Regions from separate parts of the Streptomyces solicamelliae genome, predicted to be linked through region 1. Evidence: riboswitches for the same ligand, from Rfam matches in the RefSeq annotation. Region 1 holds a riboswitch; each other region holds the start of a gene.
What was found. Region 1 has a riboswitch for cyclic di-AMP ahead of ABZO31_RS25265 (M23 family metallopeptidase). Riboswitches for the same ligand answer to the same signal wherever they lie in the genome.
Positions count from the first base shown of each region.

Region 1 (5,602 bases):
ACGCGCTCGGCGGGGACGGCGACGACGGCCAGGTCGACCGGCGCGCCGATCGCGCCCACCGAGCGGAAGGCGGGGACGCCGTCGATGTCCGTCGCGCCCTCGGGCAGCGACGCGTTCACCGCGTGGACCGGCCCGGTGAAGCCGGCGTCGAGGAGGTTGCGCAGCACGGCGCGGCCGACACCGCCGTGGGTGCGGCCGGTGCCGACGACCGCGACCGAGCCGGGCGCGAGCAGCCGGTGGACCGAGCGCGACTCGGCGCGCTGCTCCCGGGCGCGCTGGACGGCGAGCGAGCGGTCGGTGGGCTCCAGGTCGAGGTGGAGCCGGACCGAGCCGTCCTCGAAGCTCCGCTTCTGGGTGTAGCCGGCGTCCGTGAACACCTTGATCATCTTGGTGTTGGCGGGCAGCACCTCCGCCGCGAACCGGCGGATCCCCCGCTCCCGCGCCACCGCCGCGATGTGCTCGAGCAGCGCGGAGGCGACGCCGCGCCCCTGGTGGGCGTCCTGCACGAGGAAGGCGACCTCGGCCTCGTCGGCGGGCTCGGGCGCCGGGCGGCCGTGCTCGTCGATGCGGTCGTAGCGGACGGTGGCGATGAACTCGCCGCCCACGGTGGCCGCGAGCCCGACCCGGTCCACGTAGTCGTGATGGGTGAAGCGGTGCACGTCCTTGGCGGAGAGCCGCGGATACGGGGCGAAGAAGCGGTAGTACTTCGACTCGTCCGACACCTGCTCGTAGAAGCTGACCAGCCGGTCGGCGTCGTCGACGGTGATCGGCCTGATCCGCGCGGTGCCACCGTCGCGCAGCACGACGTCGGCCTCCCAGTGGTCGGGGTACGCGTGTTCCGACGGCGTGTGCATGGCGCAAGCCTACGGCCGGGTCGGGCCACGGGCACCGGTCGCGCACCCGGTCGGTGCCGTGCAGGGTGAGGGGGACCCGGGGGCCCACACCGGGGCGGCGGGCGGTACGAGCCACCCGGCAAGCTGTGCGAGACTGGTCTAGACAACTCCCTGAGACTCGAAGGGCAACACCATGGCAGAGCGCCGCGTCAACGTCGGCTGGGCCGAGGGCCTGCACGCCCGCCCCGCCTCCATCTTCGTCCGTGCCACCACGGCCTCCGGCATCCCGGTGACGATCGCCAAGGCCGACGGCAACCCGGTCAACGCCGCCTCGATGCTCGCGGTCCTCGGTCTGGGTGCGCAGGGCGGCGAGGAGATCGTGCTCTCGTCGGACGCGGAGGGCGCCGAGGCCGCCCTGGACCGTCTGGCGAAGCTGGTGGCCGAGGGTCTGGACGAGCTGCCCGAGACCGTCTGATCCCCCGTCGGGATCCGGGAGCCCTGCGCCCGAAACGAAGAGCCGTCCCGTGCCGGAATTCCGGCGGGGCGGCTCTCACGTTCACCAAGGACAATCCAGGGGAATCGTCGACACCGGCCGGCCGCATCCCGAATCCGCCGCCCTGAATTCCGGGCAGGCCGAATTGGGGGCGCAGGAGAATTCTCCCGTCCCGCGAATTGCTCTTCTTTGTATACGGCGCGTCTGTTAATGCAGTGATCCCGCAGTGTTTACGGGATGTTGCGAAGTACTCACACGACCCCTCGCGCGGTCCCGCTCGCGGTCCCGTTCCGGGTGCCGCAGCCGGTGCAGCGGAAGGGTGCGTTCGGCGTGCAGTGCGGTGAGCGCACGCGCCCGCTCGGCGTCGCCGCGGGCCACGGCGTCCACGATCGCGCCGTGCTCGGCCCAGGTGTCCACGGGGCGGGCCGAGGTCTCGACCGCGTACATCCAGGCGATCTTGTGCCGCAACTGGGTCAGCAGCGAGGTGAGAGCCGGACTGCCGGAGGCCTGCGCGAGGGTCTCGTGGAACCAGCCGCCGAGCGAGCGCAGGTCCTCCCCCTGACCGCGCCGGGCCCGCTCCTGCCCCAGTCGCACCAGGCCGCGCAGCACTTTGAGGTGCGCCTCGGTGCGACGCTGGGCGGCCCGGCCCGCGGCGAGGGGTTCGAGCAGGGACCGGACGTCGAGCAGGTCGGCGGCCTCCTGCTCGGTCGGCTCGGCGACATGCGCGCCGGCGTGCCTGCGGCTGACCACGAAGCCCTCGGACTCCAGGGTGCGCAGCGCCTCGCGGACCGGGACGCGGGAGACCCCGTACCGGCGAGCCAGCTGCTCCTCGGTCAGCCGGCTGCCCCGCTCGAAGACACCGGAGACGATGTCGTCCCGGATCGCCGTGCATACCGAATGCGCGGGAATGCGCATGTCCCGACCTCCGCCTTAATCCGCGTGAAACCCGCCGACGGTCCCCTGTTCGCCGACTCTTCCGTGACTCTATTGCAGAGAAGCGGTAATTCCGACGGCCGGTCGTGAATCATGGATGTCTTTTGGACGCGGAAAAGCCCCGACTCCGTACGAGCCGGGGCTTTTCCGATGCGATGAAGGTGGCGCTGCCTGCCGTGCCGTCAGACGTTCACGCCGCGGGCGCGCAGATACGCGAGCGGGTTGATGTCCGAGCCGTAGTCGGCGCCGGAGCGCGCCTCGAAGTGGAGGTGCGGTCCGGTGGAGTTGCCGGTCGAGCCGGAGACGCCTATCTGCTGGCCGGGCATGACGGACTGGCCGACCGAGACGGTGACCGAGGCGAGGTGGCCGTACTGGGTGTACGTGCCGTCGAGCATCTTGATCACGACGTTGTTGCCGTACGCGCCGCCCCAGCCGGCCTCGACGACCGTGCCGGCGCCGACGGAGACGACGGTGCTGCCGTAGGGAGCCTTGAAGTCGATGCCGGAGTGGCTGCCGGAGGACCAGAGGGAGCCGCCGGTCTTGTAGCCGGTGGTGACGTACGTGCCGGCGATGGGCAGCCGGAAGGAGTGCAGGCGCTTGCGCTCGGCCTCGCGGGCGGCGCGCTCGCGCTCCTCTCGGATCTTCTTGGCCCGGGCCTCGGCCTTGCGCTTCGCCTCGGCCTCGGCCTTCGCCTTGGCGGCGGCCTCGAAGGCCTCCCGCTCCTGGGCGGCGGCCTGGGCATTGATGCGGTCCGCGAGCGAGTCCACACTGATCGCCTGGGTCAGGCCGGTGTCCTCGAGGGCGGCGGCTTCCGTGTCGGCGGCGAACGCCGGGGAGGCGATGGTGCCGATCACGCCGGTGGTGGCGAGGGCGGCGACGCCGGCGACGCCCGCGCTGCGGCGCGCCAGTCGGCTCGGACCACGATGCTTCCCGGTGGCACGGGTGAACGCCATGAAGTGGCTGATCCTTTCCTTCCTTCTCGCCTACCGGGTTAGCTGACGGGTTCGGAGCAGGAAGGTCTCCTACGGGCCCCTCCACCCGAAGGCGAAGGCGTCCGATTCACCCCAGGGACTGCGGTGGGTCCCCGGCTCCCCAGGCTCGCGCCTTCGGGGACTCGGCGATGACTGTCCGTTGCCGCGAATGCGGCGCGTACAACCGACGAACAGCCGGGTCGACGCTAAGCGGCCGGTCTTTCAATCGCCAAACAGACACGGAAGTTTGTAGCGCATCCCACAGGGCATACGCATGCTTTCCTCTTTGAACCGGACAAACAGGAGGACCCCGACGCACCGGGGCATCGGGGTCCTCTCAGCGGCCTGCGGCCGGGGCGATCAGCCGGTCACGACGGTGACTTCGCCGATGCCGAGGGCGCGCACCGGCTCCTCGATCTCGGCCGCGTCGCCGACCAGGACCGTCACCAACCGGTCCACCGGGAAGGCGTTGACGACCGCGGCGGTCGCCTCGACCGTGCCCGTCTCGACGAGCCGGGCGTACAACTGCGCCTGGAAATCGTCCGGAAGACGCTGCTCGACCTGGTCGGCGAGAGTGCCGGCGACCGAGGCGGCGGTCTCGTACTTGAGCGGCGCCACGCCCACCAGGTTCTGCACCGCCACGTCGCGCTCGGCGTCCGTCAGCCCTCCGGCGGCGAGGGTGCGCAGCACTTTCCACAGGTCGTCAAGTGCCGGGCCGGTGTTGGGGGTGTCGACGGATCCGTTGATGGCGAGCATCGACGCGCCGTTTCCGTGGTCGTCCGAGCGGAGCACCTGCGCGAAGGCGCGCACGCCGTACGTGTAGCCCTTCTCCTCGCGCAGCACGCGGTCGAGCCGGGAGGTGAGGGTGCCGCCGAGGCAGTACGTGCCGAGCACCTGGGCCGGCCACACCCTGTCGTGCCGGTCCGGGCCGACGCGGCCGATCAGCAGCTGCGTCTGGACGGCGCCGGGGCGGTCGACGATGATCACGCGGCCGGTGTCGTCGGCAGTGATCGGCGCGACCGGGTGCGGCTCCGCGGTGTCGCCGCTCCAGTCGCCGAGGGTGTCGGCGAGCAGAGCGTCCAGGTCGACGCCGGTGAGGTCGCCGACGACCACCGCGGTGGCGTTGGCGGGCCGGACGTGCGCCTCGTAGAAGGCGCGGACGGCCGCGGCGTCGATGGCGGCCACCGTCTCCTCGGTGCCCTGGCGGGGCCGCGACATGCGCGTACCGGCCGGGAACAGCTCCTTGGAGAGCTGCTTGGCCGCGCGGCGGCCCGGGTTGGCCTGCTCGTGCGGGATCTCGTCGAGCCGGTTGCGCACCAGGCGCTCGATCTCGGTGTCGACGAACGCGGGCGCGCGCAGGGCCTCGGCGAGCAGACCGAGCGCCTTCGGCAGCCGGGAGACCGGGACCTCCAGGGAGACCCGCACGCCCGGGTGGTCGGCGTGTGCGTCCAGGGTGGCGCCGCAGCGCTCGAGTTCGGCGGCGAACTCCTCGGCGGAGTGCTTGTCGGTGCCCTCGGACAGTGCCCGCGCCATGATCGTGGCCACGCCGTCCAAACCGGCCGGCTCGGCGTCCAGCGGGGCGTCGAGGACGATCTCGACGGCCACCACCTGCTGGCCGGGGCGGTGACAGCGCAGGACCGTCAGCCCGTTGTCGAGCGAGCCGCGCTCGGGCGCCGGGAAGGCCCAGGGGCGGGCGTCGCCCGGCTGCGGCTGCGGGTGGAACTCCATCGTCGTCAAAGACGCGGCGGCGTCGCTCACTGGCCGGCTCCCTCTTCCTCGTCGCTGTCGCTCTCGGCGGCCTCCGCGGCCGGGTCGGCGGTGATCGGCTCGTACACCAGCACCGCCCGGTTGTCGGGGCGCAGCCGGGCCTTGGCGACGGCCTGCACCTCCTCGGCGGTGACGTCCAGCACCCGCTGCACGGCCGTCAGCGCCAGCTGCGGGTCGCCGAACAGCACCGCGAACCGGCACAGTTCGTCAGCACGGCCGGCGACCGTGCCGAGCCGGTCCAGCCACTCGCGCTCCAACTGCGCCTGGGCGCGCTCCATCTCCTCGGCCGTCGGGCCCTCGGCGGCGAACCGCGCGAGCTCCTCGTCGACGGCCGCCTCGATCTGCGGCACCTCGACGCCGCCGGAGGTCTTCACGTCCAGCCAGCCGAGGGACGGCGCGCCGGCCAGCCGCAGCAGGCCGAAGCCGGCGGCGACGGCGGTGCGGTCGCGGCGGACCAGCCGGTTGTGCAGCCGGGAGGACTCGCCGCCGCCGAGGACGGTCAGGGCCAGGTCGGCCGCGTCGCACTCGCGGGTGCCGTCGTGCGGCAGGCGGTAGGCGGCCATCAGCGCGCGGGCCGGGACCTCCTCCTCGACGACCTCGCGCAG
Region 1 covers NZ_CP160404.1:5,435,249-5,440,850, reverse strand. Annotated here, with positions in the region: gene ABZO31_RS25280 (GNAT family N-acetyltransferase) at 1-854, opposite strand, end outside; gene ABZO31_RS25275 (HPr family phosphocarrier protein) at 1,027-1,308, shown strand; gene ABZO31_RS25270 (GntR family transcriptional regulator) at 1,534-2,241, opposite strand; gene ABZO31_RS25265 (M23 family metallopeptidase) at 2,442-3,212, opposite strand; cyclic di-AMP (ydaO/yuaA leader) riboswitch at 3,225-3,389, opposite strand; gene ABZO31_RS25260 (M16 family metallopeptidase) at 3,591-4,988, opposite strand; gene ABZO31_RS25255 (M16 family metallopeptidase) at 4,985-5,602, opposite strand, start outside.

Region 2 (5,602 bases), 3.5 Mb from region 1:
AACCTCGACGTCACCGCGTACATCCACGGCGTCCACGGCGACAACAACGCCACCTACCTCTGCGGCGACGTCGACGACGAGTCCCGGCTCCTGGTCGAGCGCACCCGCGAGTCCCTGAACCGGGCCATCAAGGCCGTCAAGCCCGGCCGCCAGATCAACATCATCGGCCGGGTCATCGAGTCGTACGCCAAGCGCTTCGGCTACGGCGTCGTCCGGGACTTCACCGGTCACGGCATCAACTCGTCCTTCCACTCCGGTCTGATCGTCCCGCACTACGACTCGCCCCACCACACGACCGTGATCCAGCCCGGCATGACCTTCACGATCGAGCCGATGCTGACCCTCGGCACCCACGAGTACGACATGTGGGACGACGGCTGGACGGTCGTCACCAAGGACCGCAAGCGGACCGCCCAGTTCGAGCACACCCTCGTCGTCACCGAGAACGGTGCGGAGATCCTCACGTTGCCGTAGGCCCTTCGCGGGGTAGCGTCGTTACCGACAGGCCGTCGGGAACCGGTTGACTTAGGTAAGCCTAAGCAGCACTATCGGAAGCCGGTTCCCGTCCCGACCCGCTCGGTCCCGGAGGCACGCCTTGACCACTCCCTTCTCCACGCTGATCCGCACCGCGTCGCACCAGCAGCACACCGAGGCCGAGTCGTCGGGCTTCATGACCGACCTCCTCGGCGGCCGCCTCGGCGTCGACGCGTACGCGCGCTACACCGAACAGCTCTGGTTCGTGTACCGCGCCCTGGAGGAGGGCGCCGAGGCGCTGCGCACCGACCTCGTCGCCGGACCGTTCATACGGCCCGAGCTCTTCCGCACCGCGGCCCTGGAGCAGGACCTCGCCCACCTGCGCGGCCCCGGCTGGCGCGCCGGGGTCTCGCCGCTCCCGGCCACCACCGCGTACGCCGACCGCGTCGCCTCCTGCGCCCGCGAGTGGCCCGCCGGGTACGTGGCCCACCACTACACCCGCTATCTCGGGGACCTCTCCGGCGGCCAGATCATCCGCGACCGCGCCGAGCGCACCTGGGGCTTCGCCCGCAAGGGCGACGGCGTCCGCTTCTACGTCTTCGACGACATCGCCAACCCGGCCGCCTTCAAGCGCGGGTACCGCGAGCTCCTCGACGCCGTGCACGCGGACGACCTGGAGAAGCAGCGGATCGTCGACGAGTGCAAGCGCGCCTTCGACTACAACGGGGCCATGTTCCGCGAGCTGGCGGACGAGTTCCCGATGAGCGCGTAGGCCCCCGGGGCGGGGCCGGCGCCCTCACGCCGCGTCCGGGCCCCGCCGCCCGCCCCGGCCCGCCCGCTCCACCAGCAGCCAGCCCGTCAGCGCCGTCCCCACCGCCGCGGGGGCGCTCACGTGCACGGCGATCAGCAGGGCCGTGCGGCCTTCGAGCAGACCGCCGAAGCCGACCATCGACAGGCCCAGGACGCCGAGCAGCGCCAGCGTGATCCCCAGCGCCGCCACCGGACCGCCCTGCCCCGTGCCCGGCGCGACCGGCGCGGGGCGCTCGAAGCGGCGGAAGGCGGCGACCAGGCCCGCCGTGAGCAGCGCCGCGGCCGCGATCCGTACCGGCGCCTGGGCCCACCACGCGGCCGTCGCCGGGGCCGGGAGCTCCGCGCCCAGGGCGAGCAGCGCACCGTACACGCCGAGCATCGCCGACAGGTGCCACAGGAACGCGGTCATCGCGATCCCGTTCGCCGCCACGACCTTGTGCCAGACGTTCGCCCGCGCCACGAACCGGGTACCGGGGCCGCGCAGCAGCTCGACGGCGCCGACCAGCCAGAGGCCGTGGAAGAGCAGGGCCAGCGTCGGCGGGGCCATGTTGGAGACCTTCTCGCCGGGCATCCCGACCATCGAGAGCGGGTACGGGCCGAGGGCCACGAGCAGTCCCGCGCCGGTGAGACCGACGGCGGCGAGCGCGCTCGGCAGCCGGATCATCCCGTCGGCGCGCAGGAACCCGAGCTGATGCACCGCCAGCCAGACGAACGCGAAGTTCAGGAACTCCACGTACGGCACGTCCGCCGCGAACCGCAGCGCGTCCACCGCGGCCGCCGCGGCCACCAGCGCGCCGAACGCGCCCCAGCCGTACCGCTCGTGGAGCTTCAGCAGCGGCGGGGTGAAGGCGACCATCGCCAGGTAGATGCCGATGAACCACAGCGGCTGGGCGACGAGTCGCAGCGCCACGCCCGTCAGGCCCCGGTCCGCGCCGAGGAGTTGGACGACGAGGGCGAGCGCGCCCCACACCCCGATGAACACCATCGTGGGCCGCAGCAGCCGTTGCAGCCGGGCGCGCAGGAACGCCGCGTACGCCGGACGGGAGCGGTGCGCGAGGGCGTGCGAGAAGCCGCCGACGTAGAAGAAGACCGGCATGATCTGGAACACCCAGGTCACGAGCTGGAGTTCCGGTACGACGGCCAGCAGGTTGCCCACGGTGCCGTCCGCCGTGACGGCGGCCATCAGCCAGTGCCCGAACACGACGACGCCGAGCGAGACGACCCGCAGCAGGTCGACGTACCGGTCCCGGGTGGCCGGTGTGTTGGCGGCGAGTTCCCGCGCGCTGATTCCCATGCGGACACGGTGCCGCGCCCGGCCGCAACGCCGTCAGGGCTCGGATACTCAGGCGGGGCCTGAGTACGTCGTCACGATTCGGACATACCGCCGCAAGACTTTCATTGCGCAGTTAATATCCCTTGTCACGTCTTTTGGGAATTCGGTTTTCCCTTTCCGGCATTCCGCCCCGCACCCCCGTGATGTCCGTCACGCGACCATGGCGCGCCCCCCTGCCGCACCACCCCCGAGCCCGTGCGCCGCAAGGCAGTTCGGACTTTTCCGTCCCGCCCGAAATGATCGAGAACAATTGATCAGTCAATTCGCGTCTTGTTTCCCGTCGCATTTCTCGCCTACGTTCGCGTCGACCCGGACGGATCGCCGAATCCTGCCACCGTCCGTAAAAACGACCGAGCACTACCCGTCGGCAGGAGCGGGGGACCCACGAATGCGCCGGCGCGGAATCCCGCGGCGGCTCGGGGTGAAGCCGCCGTGTGCGGCCGGGCAGCTCCAGCCCGAACCCGACAGCTCACCCCGAAGGCGCCGGAGAGGAACGACCATGCCCGCATCCGGTAAGCACCGCCGCCCCAAGCGCCGTCCCCTGCGCCGTGGCATCGCCATGGCCGGTACCGGCGGCGCCGCGCTCGCGCTGCCGCTGATCCCGACCGGCGCCCAGGCCGCCGCCCCGCAGCAGGCCGCCCCCGCCACGACGACCACCGCCGCCACCGCCGCCGTCGAAAAGATCACGGCCGCTCTTCCGCAGGCCGCGCCGAAAGCCGCGCCGAAGTCCTACACCGTCGTGCGCGGCGATTCCCTTTCGGTGATCGCCGAGGAGCATCGAATTTCCGGCGGCTGGAAGAGCCTCTACCGGAACAACAAGGCCGCGGTGGGTGACAATCCGTCACTCATTCACCCGGGTCTGCGTCTTTCCCTCGGAAAGAAGGCCGTCGCCGCCCCCGCCAAGCCGAAGGCGCCCGCCTCCAGCGAGCGCGCGAGCCGGTCCGCCGAGCGCACCGCCCCGGCCAAGTCCACGCCCGCCAAGTCCGCTCCGGCCAAGACCGTCGCCCGCGACGCCGGGCCCAAGGCCTACACGAACACCCTCGACGGCTGGATCAACGAGGCCCTGGACGTCATGGCCGAGCACGGCATCCCCGGCTCGTACGAGGGCATCCACCGCAACATCATGCGCGAGTCCTCCGGCAACCCCCTCGCCATCAACAACTGGGACTCCAACGCCGCCAAGGGCACCCCGTCCAAGGGCCTGCTCCAGGTGATCGACCCGACGTTCCGGGCCTACCACGTGCCGGGCACGTCCAACGACCCGTACGACCCGGTCGCCAACATCACCGCCGCGTGCAACTACGCCGCGGACCGGTACGGCTCCATCGACAACGTCTTCGGGGCGTACTAGGGGCGTACGGGACGGCCGGGCGGCCGGGGCTCAGACCGACAGGGTCCGCTCCAGCCGCACCCGGCCGCCCAGCTCGATCACTCCGTCCGGGCCGGGGGCCGTCAGCAGCTGCGACCCCCGGCCCTGGGTGATGTTCAGCGCCCGGCCCAGCTCGGCCGTGAGCAGCAGGGCGGCCGCGCCGGTCGCCTCGTCCTCGTCGATGCCGTCCCCGCGCCCCGGGAACGCCCGGGCGCGCACCCGGCCGGCGGCCTCGTCCTCCCAGGCCCAGGCGTAGATCCACTCCCCCGGCTCGGGGACGTCCAGCGCGTCGACCTCCTCCGCAGAGGCGTACCGCCGCAGAGTGCGCGGCGGAGCCCATTCCGCGCGGGCCTCGATCCAGGTGAACTCGCCGTCCCCGCGCACCCACACCTCGCCGGCCGGCGGCCGGACGACCTCCAGGTCGAGCAGCCAGGCCGCGCCGACCACCGGGTGCCCGGCGAACGGCAGCCGCAGGCCGGGGGTGTAGATGTCGACGCTGCCCCACTCCGGGTCGTCGACGAACACCGTCTCGCTGAAGCCGAGCTCCTTGGCGAGCGCCTGCCGGGACGCCTCGTCGGGGTGGCCGCGCCCGTCGCGTACGACGCCGAGGGCATTGCCGTACCGGCCGTCGCCGGCGCAGAAGACCCGCAGGACGTCGATGTCGGTCGCACCGTCGGTCGTACGGCTCGTCACGGTCGTGTTCATGGCGGAATTCAAGCATCAGGGCGCCCCTCTGCGCTGCTCCTGTCCGGAATCGGCGAAACAGGGACAGAACGCCCCGCTTGACCGGGAGTTGACCCGCTCATGGCATGGCCATGAGGGCCTCGTGACCAGGCCGTGTCCGGGCCGGCCGGGCTGAGAGCCGAATCACTGGACGGACGGGTATGGCCGAGGTAAGGCTGAGCTAAGTTAGGTCCGCCTCACCGACCTGCACGGCCGTTTCGCGCGCCCGTGCCGACCTCCCCGGGAGCCCCTATGCGAGCCGTCCGCCTGTCCGTCGTCACCGCCGCCGCCACCGCGGCGGCTCTGACCGCCGTCACGGGCTGCGCAGAGAAGAGCGACGCGAAGGGCGGCACCGGCGGCGCGGTCGCCGTCGTCGCCAAGGACGACTCCTGCGAGGTCTCGGACAAGGAGTTCCCGGCCGGCCACGTCGAGCTGGCCGTCGAGAACAAGGGCAGCAAGGTCACCGAGGTCTACATCCTCTTCCCGGACGACCGCATCGTCACCGAGCGCGAGAACATCGGCCCCGGCACCAAGGCGAAGATCACCGCAGAGGTGAAGGCCGGCGACTACGAGATCGCCTGCAAGCCCGGCATGAAGGGCGACGGCATCCGCCAGAAGGTCACCGTCACCGGCGGCGGCAAGACCGCGAAGCGCTCCCCCGAGATGGACGCCGCGGTCGCCGCGTACCGCCAGTACGTGCAGGCCCAGGCCGACGAGACGCTGCCGAAGGTGAAGGTCTTCACCGACGCCGTCCGCGCCGGGAACATCGAGGCCGCGAAGAAGGCGTACGCCGACTCCCGCATCGGCTGGGAGCGCACCGAGCCGGTCGCCGAGTCCTTCGGCGACATCGACCCGAAGGTCGACGTCCGCGAGGACGGCCTGGAGGCCGGCCA
Region 2 covers NZ_CP160404.1:1,957,829-1,963,430, forward strand. Annotated here, with positions in the region: gene map (type I methionyl aminopeptidase) at 1-474, shown strand, start outside; gene ABZO31_RS09040 (heme oxygenase (biliverdin-producing)) at 596-1,246, shown strand; gene ABZO31_RS09045 (acyltransferase family protein) at 1,271-2,578, opposite strand; cyclic di-AMP (ydaO/yuaA leader) riboswitch at 2,927-3,113, shown strand; gene ABZO31_RS09050 (transglycosylase SLT domain-containing protein) at 3,117-3,968, shown strand; gene ABZO31_RS09055 (PhzF family phenazine biosynthesis protein) at 3,999-4,691, opposite strand; gene efeO (iron uptake system protein EfeO) at 4,962-5,602, shown strand, end outside.
Region 2: another riboswitch for cyclic di-AMP. It lies ahead of ABZO31_RS09050 (transglycosylase SLT domain-containing protein); the one in region 1 lies ahead of ABZO31_RS25265 (M23 family metallopeptidase).

Region 3 (5,602 bases), 2.6 Mb from region 1:
CGGTTCTCCGCGTCCCGGGAGGCGGAGGTGGCGACGAAGCGCAGCCGCTCGGCGCCCAGCTCCTCGATCACGGCGGCGTACGCGCGGCAGGCCGCGAAGGTGCGCTCCAGCGCCTCGGGGGCGAGCCGTCCGGTCCGGTCCACGCCCTGGCCGAGGCGGACGATCGTCATCCGCCGGTCCAGCTCGATCAGCTCGCCGGTCTCGGGATGGACGTCGGCGACGAGCAGGCGGATGGAGTTGGTCCCGCAGTCGATGCCCGCGACACGCGTCATTCCACCGTCTCCTTCTCGTCCTTGTCGTCCTTGTCGACGCACGGCGTGACGCAGGGGCCCTTGGCCCACCACTCCGGCAGCATCGCCAGCGCCTCGTCGCCCAGCGGGTTCACCCCGGGGCCGGCGACCAGCGCGTGGCCGACGAGCACGTGCAGGCACTTGACCCGGTCCGGCATGCCGCCGGCGCTCGGGAAGCCCTCCAGGACCTCGATGGCGTCGCGGCGGGCGATGTAGTCCTCGTGCGCGGCGCGGTAGGCGGCGGCCAGCTCCGGGTCGGTGCCGAGCCGGGCCTGCATCTCCTTCATGACCCCGTTGGCCTCGAGCGTGCCGATCGCCGAGTTGGCCTTGGGGCACGTCAGGTAGTACGTGGTCGGGAACGGGGTGCCGTCGGGAAGCCGGGGCGCGGTCTCGACGACGTCCGGCTGCCCGCAGGGGCAGCGGTGCGCGATCGCCCGCAGGCCGCGCGGCGGGCGGCCGAGCTGTGCCTCGAACGCGGCGACGTCGGCCTCGGTGGGCGCGGTGGATGCGGTCTGCGGAGGGGGCGTTTCCATGCGTGCGTCAGTCTTCTCGTCGTCGGTTCGGGGTCGGTTCAAGGCCGGTTCCGGGTCGCCCCCATCATCCCTCAGCGGCGCGCGTCGGCGTGGTCGACGCCTTCCCAGAGGTCGGAGTACCAGGCGCGGCCGTCGCCGCCGGCGTCGGAGCGCGGGCGGCCGGAGGCCCCAGGGTCGTTCACGGTGAAGCCGGTCTCGCCGGGCATCACGAAGTGCAGGTGCTCGCGGGCGAGCCGGCGGACGTACGCGGGGTCCTGCAGCCGGGCCTTCTCGTCGCGCAGCTCCTCGACCCGCTCGGCGGCCTCGGCGGCCTGCCGCTCCTGGTCGGCGATGGCGGTCTGCTGGGAGACGTACTGCCGCATCGGATAGGCGAGGGCCACCACCAGCGAGCAGACCACCAGGGCGAGGAAGGCGGCCCGGCCGGTGAGCCGGGAGCGGCGGGCCTGCCGGCGGGTCTGGGAGCGGTAGACACGGGCGGCGGTCTGCTCGCCGAGCAGCCGCAGCCGGGTCGCGGTCGAGAACCGGTCCCGGTCCTTCGCGGCCATGTCGTACGCCTCCCCTGGTCCCCTGCTCACACGCGCGTCCCCGCACACGGTACGGGACCGGGTACGGGGACGCGGGGAAGCCGCCCTGCGGCCGAGTGTCAGCCCTTGAAGCGCGGGAAGGCGCTGCGGCCGGCGTAGACCGCGGCGTCGTCGAGGATCTCCTCGATGCGCAGCAGCTGGTTGTACTTGGCGACGCGGTCCGAGCGGGCCGGGGCGCCGGTCTTGATCTGGCCGCAGTTGGTGGCGACGGCCAGGTCGGCGATGGTGACGTCCTCGGTCTCGCCGGAGCGGTGGGACATCATGCACTTGTAGCCGTTGCGCTGGGCCATCTCGACGGCGTCCAGGGTCTCGGTCAGCGAACCGATCTGGTTGACCTTGACCAGCAGCGCGTTGGCGGTGTTGGTGTCGATGCCGCGGGCGAGGCGCTCGGGGTTGGTGACGAACAGGTCGTCGCCGACCAGCTGGACCTTCTCGCCGAGCAGGTCGGTGAGGGTCTTCCAGCCGTCCCAGTCCTCCTCGTTCAGCGGGTCCTCGATGGAGACCATCGGGTACGCGTCGACGAGCTCGGCGTAGTACGCGCTCATCTCCTCGGCGGTCCGGGTCTTGCCCTCGAACTCGTACGCGCCGTCCTTGTAGAACTCGGTGGCGGCGACGTCCAGCGCGAGCGCGATGTCCTTGCCCGGGGTGTAGCCGGCCTTCTTGATGGCCTCGATGATGAGGTCGAGGGCGGCGCGGTTGGACTCGAGGTTCGGGGCGAAGCCGCCCTCGTCGCCGAGACCGGTGGACAGGCCGCGCTCCTTGAGCACGCCCTTGAGCGCGTGGTAGGTCTCCGCGCCCCAGCGCAGGGCCTCGGAGAAGGACTCCGCGCCGATCGGGGCGATCATGAACTCCTGGATGTCGACGTTGGAGTCCGCGTGGGCGCCACCGTTGAGGATGTTCATCATCGGGACGGGCAGGACGTGCGCGTTCGGGCCGCCGAGGTAGCGGAAGAGCGGCAGGTCCGAGGCCTCGGAGGCGGCGTGCGCCACGGCGAGGGAGACGCCGAGGATGGCGTTGGCGCCGAGGGAGCCCTTGTTGTCGGTGGCGTCCAGGTCGAACATCGCCTGGTCGATCAGGCGCTGCTCGGTGGCGTCGTAGCCGACGAGCTCCGGGCCGATCTGCTCGATGACGGCGAGGACGGCCTTCTCGACACCCTTGCCGCCGTAACGGCTCTTGTCACCGTCGCGCAACTCGATGGCCTCGAAAGCACCGGTGGAGGCGCCGGACGGAACGGCAGCACGGCCGGTGCTGCCGTCGTCGAGGCCGACCTCGACCTCGACCGTGGGGTTGCCTCGGGAGTCCAGGATTTCCCGGGCTACGACGACGTCGATGGACGGCACGAGCATCTCCTTATGGGATGAGACGTGAGAGAAGGTGCGAGGTCTCTTGGCCTTGCGACAAGAGCCTAACCGGCTCGGGGTGCCCGGCCAGTCGGTGCCCGCCCCCTGGGACGAAAAAGGACCCGAGCGCGGGCATCCCGGACGAAAGATCCTCTACTACCCGCAGGTAACCATGCGGAAACCCCGGCCCTGCGCGCACGGGGGGAATTGCGCACAGGGCCGGGGTGGTCACCGCGGGAGGGTCGCACGGCACGGGTGGGCCGCCGGACCCACCCGGGCCGACGGGCTCACTTCAGGTGGAGCTGCTGGCCCGGGTAGATCAGGTCGGCGTCCTCGACGACGTCCTTGTTCAGCTGGAAGAGCTTCTCCCAGCCGCCCTTGACGTCGTGCGCGGCGGCGATCTTGCTCAGGGTGTCGCCGGCGACGACCTTGTACTCGCCGTCACCCTTCGCGACCTTCTTGCCGGTCGGGGTGGTGACGGTCTTCTTGGCGGCCTTCTTGGCGGCCTTCTTGGTGTCGCCGTTCTTCGCGACGGGCTTCGGCGCGGTGCGCTGCTCGCTGCGGGTGGTCGGCTGCTCGGCCTTGCGCTCGGGCTGCGCCTGCTCGGCGGCGCCGGTGTACGCGGCGTTGGACAGGCCCACGCCACAGCTCGGCCACGCGCCCTTGCCCTGGCCGGCCAGGACCTTCTCGGCGATCTGGATCTGCTGGGCCTTGGAGGCCAGGTTGGCGGTCGGGGCGTAGGCGGTGCCGCCGTACGCGGCCCAGGTGGAGGCCGAGAACTGCAGGCCGCCGTAGTAGCCGTTGCCGGTGTTGATGGACCAGTTGCCGCCGGACTCGCACTGGGCGACGCGGTCCCACTCGGAGGCGGTGGCGGCGGAGGCGTTGCCCGCGGCCATCAGCGGCGCGGCGACGGCGACACCGGCGATGCCGGCGAGCGCGACGGCGCGGGTGGCCTTGGAGGAACGGCGGTGTTTGCCCTTGCCGGAAAACAGCATGGAAGTTCTCCTCACCGACGCCTGCGAGGTGAGCTGTCGGGTTCGGGCCGGAAGAGTTGCCCGGCCGCGTGTCCCAGCACGCGGCTTCACCCCAAGCCGGTCGATCGGCCGTCACTGTCTCGACGGCCGGGACCGGCGCTTACCTGGGTCCCCCGCTCCTGCCTTCGGCGCTTGACGCGACGACTGTTCCCGACGGCCGGCGGCAGGATTCGGCGTACCGGTCGGCGGGGCCCGCGGTGGCGAGCGGTCCTGACCGTAGACACAGACCCACCGGAAGTTCAAAGAGCGACATCCCGGAGAAAACGCCCGTACTTGCCAAGTTGCCGGGGCCGTTTCCGCTGGTGAGAGGTGACGGAAGCAAAGTTTGCGGACAGGACACGCCAGTTGGGACGAAGAGACTCATGTCTCACTTACGCAGAACCGGACATAAGGCGTCGAACTGCCCGCCACTCCTACTTCTGTCGGTCGGTCAGTTCCAGGTTCTGGCCAGGGAGAATGAGGTCCGGGTCGCCCCCGACGGTCTCCTTGTTGGCCTTGTAGAGGGCACGCCAGCCGCCGTCGAGCTCGTGCTCGGCCGCGATCTGCGTGAGGTTGTCGCCGGGCTGGACGACGTACTCGCCCGAAGTGTCCGCATTGCCGCCCGTGGCACCCTTGGTCGCGTTCGCATCTGTATCGGCGGTTTCGCCGAGATCGAGGCGGCCGGCGTCACGTGTCGCATCGTCACCCGGCGCGGCATGACGTCCCGATTCGGGCGACTCGCCCGGTTCGTTCGGGTTCTCGCTCGCGGCCTCACCGCGGTGCTTGCCGGTGCCGGGGGCGGCGGGAGTGACGCTGCCCTCGATCGGCGTGACCGGCGTGGCCGGAGTGGCGCCCTCGTCCGACTGCCCGCCCGGCTGACCGGCCGCATCGGGCAGAAGGGACTTCTCGGGCTTCCCAGACGTTTCGTCGTCCTGCGAGCCCTCGGAGCCCTTCCCGTTCCCGTCCTGATTCGCGGATGCATCGGGCGACGCGGACGGATCAGCCGGAGTGCCGGGCAGCACGCCGGTGGAGGGGTCCGCGGGCTTCTTCAGCGTGCCGTCGTCGTTCAGGCCGACGATCGCGGCACAGGTGGCCCAGGTCTTCGCGCCCTGCGCGGCCAGCGCCTTCTCGGCGACCGCGATCTGCTGGCCGCGGCTGGCGAGGTCCGGACGGGCGGCGTACTCGGTGCCGCCGTACGTGTCCCAGGTCTCCTGCGTGAACTGCAGGCCGCCGTACAGCCCGTTACCGAAGTCGGCGCTCCACAGTCCGCCGGACTCGCACTCGGCGACCCGGTCCCAGGTCGCCTCGTCGGCGGCGGAGGCCGAGCCCGCGGCGAGCAGCGGAAGGGCGAGGGCGGATCCGGTCACCCCTGCCGCGACGACGATGGCGGGGGCCTGACGGGGTCTGCGGTGTCGTCCGTTCCCGGAGCGCATGGGGAATGCCTTTCGCGTGACTGCTGAGGTGTCGGTGAAAGTAGCGGCATTCGAACGTGAGTCACAAGTCGATGCAGGGGGGATCACGTAAAGATCACAGTCCTGACGAATCGTCAGTTGTGCGGGACGGTGAACTCCACGGGAAGCGTGCGTAGACCACGCATAATCAGCCCGCCGCGCCACCTCAGTTCGGCCGGATCGGCCCCAAGTCGCAAGTCCGGCAAGCGAGTCAGCAGAGTCGCGAGCGCGGTCTGACCCTCCAGACGGGCCAACGGGGCGCCCAGACAGTAGTGAATCCCGTGCCCGTACCCCAGATGCTGATTGTCACGCCTCGACAGATCGAGAACGTCCGGCTCGGCGAACCGATCCGGGTCCCGGTCGGCGGCCGCGAGCACCACCAGGACCGGGT
Region 3 covers NZ_CP160404.1:2,839,474-2,845,075, forward strand. Annotated here, with positions in the region: gene ABZO31_RS13040 (exopolyphosphatase) at 1-272, opposite strand, end outside; gene ABZO31_RS13045 (DUF501 domain-containing protein) at 269-823, opposite strand; gene ABZO31_RS13050 (FtsB family cell division protein) at 895-1,368, opposite strand; gene eno (phosphopyruvate hydratase) at 1,467-2,747, opposite strand; gene ABZO31_RS13060 (transglycosylase family protein) at 3,035-3,742, opposite strand; cyclic di-AMP (ydaO/yuaA leader) riboswitch at 3,746-3,922, opposite strand; gene ABZO31_RS13065 (transglycosylase family protein) at 4,195-5,127, opposite strand; gene ABZO31_RS13070 (cytochrome P450 family protein) at 5,307-5,602, opposite strand, start outside.
Region 3: another riboswitch for cyclic di-AMP. It lies ahead of ABZO31_RS13060 (transglycosylase family protein); the one in region 1 lies ahead of ABZO31_RS25265 (M23 family metallopeptidase).

Region 4 (5,602 bases), 630 kb from region 1:
GCGCCGACGCTGCTGCGCTTCCCCAAGGAGTCCGTCGGCGAGCCGCTGCCCGCGCTCGGCCGGGTCGGCGGCATGGACGTGCTGCGCCAGGACGACGCGGCCGAGGTGCTGCTGGTCGCCGTCGGCGCGATGGCCGGGGTCTGCCTCGGCGCGGCGGAGCTGCTCGCCGGGAGCGGGGTGCGCTGCGCCGTCGTCGACCCGCGCTGGGTCAAGCCCGTCGACCCGGCGCTGCCGCCGCTGGCCGCCCGGCACCGGCTGGTCGCGGTCGTCGAGGACAACAGCCGCACCGGCGGCGTCGGGGCCGCCGTCGGGCAGGCGCTGCGCGACGCCGGGGTGGACGTGCCGCTGCGCACCTTCGGCATCCCCGAGCAGTTCCTCGCCCACGCCTCCCGCAAGGAGGTGCTGGCCGAGATCGGCCTCACCCCGGTGGAGATCGCCGGCCGCGTCGGCGCCGCCCTCGCCCGCCGTGAGGCGCTCGAACCCAAGGAGAACCAGGAATGACCGACCAGGGCTTCGACCTCGGGCGGCTGCTCGCCGAGCGCGGTGCGGAGCGGTACGAGCTGTACGGCAGGTACCTCAACCACCAGCTGCCCCGGATGCTGCACACCATCGGCTTCGACCGGGTCTACGAGCGGGCCGAGGGCGCCCACTTCTGGGACGCCGAGGGCAACGACCACCTCGACATGCTGGCCGGCTTCGGCGTGATGGGCCTCGGTCGGCACCATCCGGTGGTCCGCAAGGCCCTGCACGACGTGCTCGACGCCTCGCTCCCCGACCTGACCCGCTTCGACTGCCCGCCGCTGCCCGGGCTGCTCGCCGAGCGGCTGCTCGCCCACAGCCCGCACCTGGACCGGGTCTTCTTCGGCAACAGCGGCACCGAGGCGGTGGAGACCGCCCTGAAGTTCGCCCGGTACGCCACCGGACGGCCCAGGGTCCTGTACTGCGACCACGCCTTCCACGGCCTGACCACCGGCTCCCTCTCGGTCAACGGCGAGCGCGGCTTCCGGGACGGCTTCGCGCCGCTGCTGCCCGACACCGCGGTGCCGCTCGGCGACCTGGACGCCCTGGAGCGGGAGCTGCGCCGCGGCGACGTGGCCGCGCTGATCGTCGAGCCGATCCAGGGCAAGGGGGTGCACGAGGCGCCGCCCGGCTGGCTGCGCGCCGCGCAGGAGCTGCTGCACCGGCACAAGGCGCTCCTGATCGCCGACGAGGTGCAGACCGGCCTCGGCCGGACCGGCGACTTCTACGCGTACCAGCACGAGGACGGCGTCGAGCCGGACCTGGTCTGCGTGGCGAAGGCCCTGTCCGGCGGGTACGTGCCGGTCGGCGCGACGCTCGGCAAGGACTGGATCTTCAAGAAGGTCTACTCGTCCATGGACCGGGTCCTGGTCCACTCCGCCAGCTTCGGCGGCAACGCCCAGGCCATGGCCGCCGGGCTCGCGGTGCTGGCGGTGATGGAGCAGGAGGGGACGGTCGCGCACGTCCGGCGGGTCGGCGGGCTGCTCAAGGCCCGGCTCGAGGAGCTGGTGCCGCGCTACGAGCTGCTGCACGAGGTCCGCGGCCGGGGGCTGATGATCGGGATCGAGTTCGGCCGGCCCTCGTCGCTGGGCCTGCGCAGCCGCTGGACGATGCTCCAGACGGCCCGGAAGGGGCTCTTCGCGCAGATGGTGGTGGTCCCGCTGCTGCAGCGGCACCGGATCCTCACCCAGGTGTCCGGGGACCACCTGGAGGTGATCAAGCTGATCCCGCCGCTGATCGTGGACGAGGCGGACGTGGACCGGTTCGTCACGGCGTTCACGGCCGTGATGGACGACGCGCATGCCGGCGGCGGGCTGATGTGGGACTTCGGGAAGACGCTGGTCAGGCAGGCGGTGGCGCAGCGCTGAGCACCCTGCGGTGAGCCGGTGGGGGAGCGGGCGGCGGGAGTTTTTGCCTCTCGGGCAAGAAAGTTGCCTCTGAGGAAAGGTCCTGGCGGAATGGAGGCATGGAGCACGACCACCTCCCCGGGGAGCCCGCCCCGGACGCCCTGCCGGACGTCGCCCCCCAGCTGCGTGGACTGCGCCGCCGCCGGGGGCTGACCCTGGAGACCGCCGCCCAGCGCGCCGGTCTCTCGCCGGCCCATCTGTCCCGGCTCGAGACGGGCCGCCGGCAACCCTCGCTGCCGATGCTGCTGGCCCTCGCCCGTATCTACGGTACGACGGTCTCCGCGCTCCTGGGGGAGGTCTCCCCGGAGTACGACCCCATCGTCCGGGCCGGCCGGTCCGAGCCGGTGGAGGCGGACGGCTGGGTGTACCACCAGGCGGGTGGCGCCGGCCGGGCGCTGCAGGCGCTGCGGGTGCACGTCCCGCACGCCACCCGGGCCGACATCGTGCGGGTCCACCCCGGCGAGGAGTGGATCCACGTGCTGCGCGGCCAGGTGCGGCTGGCCCTCGGCGACACCGTGCACGTCCTCGACCCGGGGGACAGCGCGCACTTCGACTCGCTCACCCCGCACCGCATCGGCGCCGCCACTCCCGACGGCGCGGACGTGCTCTTCGTCCACACGCTGCTGCAGACCCCCGCCGCCGAGCTGTGCCTCGGCGACCCGGGTCCGCATCGCCGCTGAACTCTCGCCGTTGAACTCTCAGGAGGTACCCGACATGTCCGACAAGTCAGCCGCCGTCACCGGCGAGGAGCGCGGGGGCGGCAGGTTCCCCAAGGGCCTGGTGCTGCGCCTCTTCGCCTACCTGATCGCCGGCCACCTCTTCGCCGGCTTCCTGTACCTGCTCTTCGCCCTCGGCGGCCAGAACTAGCTACCCCTGCGTGAGCAGCCGGGCCCGCAGCAGCTCGCGGGTCCCGGCGGAGAGCTTCAGGCCCTCCGTGAGGTAGCCCTCGACCGAGCCGTACGTCTCGTCCATCTGGGCGAACGCGGCCCGCAGGTAGTCGACGCGGGCGTCGAACAGCGGGCTCAGCAGCTCCATGACCGCGGGCGACATCCCGTCCGGGGCGGTGGAGCTGCGGTGCACCTTGTAGCGGCGGTGCGGCTCGTTGGACTTCACGTAGTCGGCCTCGATGGCCTCCCGCTCGACGCCGACCGCGAGCAGCGACACCGCGATCGACAGTCCGGCGCGGTCCTTGCCCGCCGCGCAGTGCATCAGTGCCGGCACGCTGTCCTCGGCCAGGGCGTGCACGATCCGGCTGTGCTCGGGCGCCCGCTGCACAATCATCTTCCGGTATGAATCGGACATTCGGGCGGCCGCCTTGCCGTCCCCGAGCATCTCCCGCAGCGTCGCCAGGTCGCCCGACCGCACCAGCTTCCAGAACTCCTTGCCGTCCGCCGGATCGTTCAGGGGTATGTGCACGTTCCGCGTGCCGGGCAGCTCCACGTCCAGGCCCTCGAAGGCCCGGTCCGCCTCGTTGCGGAAGTCGAAGACCGTGTGCAGGCCGAGCGTCGACAGGAACGCCGCGTCCTCGGCGGTGGCGTGGGCCAGGTGACCGCTGCGGAACAGCCGGCCCGGCGCCACGGACCGGCCGTCCGCGGTCGGCAGGCCCGCCACGTCACGGAAGTTGCGAACGCCCGTCAGCTCGGGTTCGGTCGGCGGGGCCTGGGGCGTCTGCTGCGTCACGGCTGCTCCTGGTGCTCGATGGCGAGAAGAGATCGGTTCCTGGGGCAATCATCCAGGGTCGCCGCCCGGCGGCGCACCCCGCCGGGCGGTAATGGGCTTTCTGTCCGAATTGAGGGCTTCGATATAACGCGCCCTGATTGCAGGGGAGATGGGTTCGGGGGAGTGAGCAGCGTCATAACCGTGACCGTCCGTGCCTGATCATTTTTCCCAAATGCCGTGTGCGGAAAGGAACGCGAAGATCCGTCATCCACGGAGGGTGACCGGAATTCCGGAGGGAAATTCCCGGCGAAGAATGCGAACGGGAATTCGTGGCTTGTTCCTCGCGACTCGGCTCGTCTAGCGTCACGCTCACTCCGGTCGGACCCGCCGAATCCTGCCACCGTCCGGATTTCCGCACCCACCCACGTACGGCAGGAGCGGGGGACCCAGGTAACACGCCGTTCCTCGACCAAGGACGGCTCGGGGTGAAGTCGCGCATCGCGCGGCCGGACAACTCCAGTCCGAACCCGACAGCTCACCTCGCAGGCGACGGAGAGGAATTCGCCATGCCCACGAAGGGTAAGCATCGCCGTCCCAAGGCCAATCCGCTGACCCGCGGCATCGTCGCCGCCGGAGCGGGCGGCGCCGTCGTCGCTCTGCCGCTGTTCGGCGCCACCGGCGCCCACGCGGCCGAGCAGTCCGCCCCCGCGGCCGCCGAGCGCGTCGCCGCCGTGGCCGCCGCGCAGCCGGCCGCCGCCCCGCAGGCCGCCACCGCCAAGGCGAAGGCCAAGGCGAAGATCTACTCCGTCGTCCGCGGCGACTACCTGTCCAAGATCGCCGCGGAGCACGACCTCGCCGGCGGCTGGAAGAAGCTCTACGCGGACAACCGCCAGGTCGTCGGCGACAACCCGTCGCTGATCTTCCCGGGCATGAAGCTCACCCTCGGCGCCAAGTCCACGGCCAAGGCCCCCGCCGCCAAGCCCGCGGCCAAGCCCGCCGCCAAGGCCGAGCGCAAGGCCGCGCCGAAGCCCGCCCCGAAGGCCAAGGCCGCCGACGAGACCCGCAGCTCCCGCAGCGCCGAGCGCGCGGCCGCCCCGGCCGCCGCCTCCGGCTGGTTCGCCCCCGTCGAGGGCGGCGTCTCCACCGCGTACCGCGCCTCCGGCTCGATGTGGTCCTCCGGCTACCACACCGGTGTCGACTTCATGGCCTCCTCCGGCACCAACGTCCGCGCCGTCGGCGCCGGCACCGTGGTCTCCGCCGGCTGGGGCGGCGCTTACGGCAACGAGGTCGTCATCCAGCACGCCGACGGCAGCTACTCGCAGTACGCCCACCTCTCCTCGCTCGCCGTCTCGGCCGGCGAGAGCGTGCGCGGCGGCCAGCAGATCGGGCTCTCCGGCTCGACCGGCAACTCCAGCGGCCCGCACCTGCACTTCGAGATCCGCACCGGCCCGAGCTACGGCTCGGACGTCGACCCGCTGGCCTACCTGCGCAGCCACGGCGTCTCGATCTGACGCACGCCGCACGAGCGGCCCACGGGAGGCCCGGCACGTACCCACGTGCCGGGCCTCCGGCGTATTCCGAATTGGGGAGATCTTGACCGGTGGCGTATCTCACCCTGCGTCAACCCCTCCTTACGGTCGCGTAGGTCACATCCGGGACGGAATGATGCACCCTCGTGGCAGACGATTCGAGATCCAGAGACAGTGACGCATTCGGGTCGTACGCGGCGATCGGCGACAGCTTCACCGAGGGCGTCGGCGACCCGGCCCCGGACGGCACCTTCGTCGGCTGGGCGGACCGGTTCGCGGTCCTGCTCGCCGACCAGCTCCCCGAGCCCGACGCGTTCCGGTACGCGAACCTCGCGGTGCGCGGCAGGCTCCTCGACCAGATCGTGGAGGAGCAGGTGCCGCGCGCCAAGGAGCTCGCCCCCGACCTGGTGACCTTCTGCGCGGGCGGCAACGACATCATCCGGCCCGGGAGCGACCCCGACGACGTCGCGGAGCGGTTCGAGCGCGCGG
Region 4 covers NZ_CP160404.1:6,067,122-6,072,723, forward strand. Annotated here, with positions in the region: gene dxs (1-deoxy-D-xylulose-5-phosphate synthase) at 1-501, shown strand, start outside; gene ABZO31_RS28025 (aspartate aminotransferase family protein) at 498-1,886, shown strand; gene ABZO31_RS28030 (helix-turn-helix domain-containing protein) at 1,985-2,605, shown strand; gene ABZO31_RS28035 (DUF6126 family protein) at 2,640-2,792, shown strand; gene ABZO31_RS28040 (tyrosine-protein phosphatase) at 2,793-3,605, opposite strand; cyclic di-AMP (ydaO/yuaA leader) riboswitch at 3,960-4,146, shown strand; gene ABZO31_RS28045 (M23 family metallopeptidase) at 4,151-5,095, shown strand; gene ABZO31_RS28050 (SGNH/GDSL hydrolase family protein) at 5,260-5,602, shown strand, end outside.
Region 4: another riboswitch for cyclic di-AMP. It lies ahead of ABZO31_RS28045 (M23 family metallopeptidase); the one in region 1 lies ahead of ABZO31_RS25265 (M23 family metallopeptidase).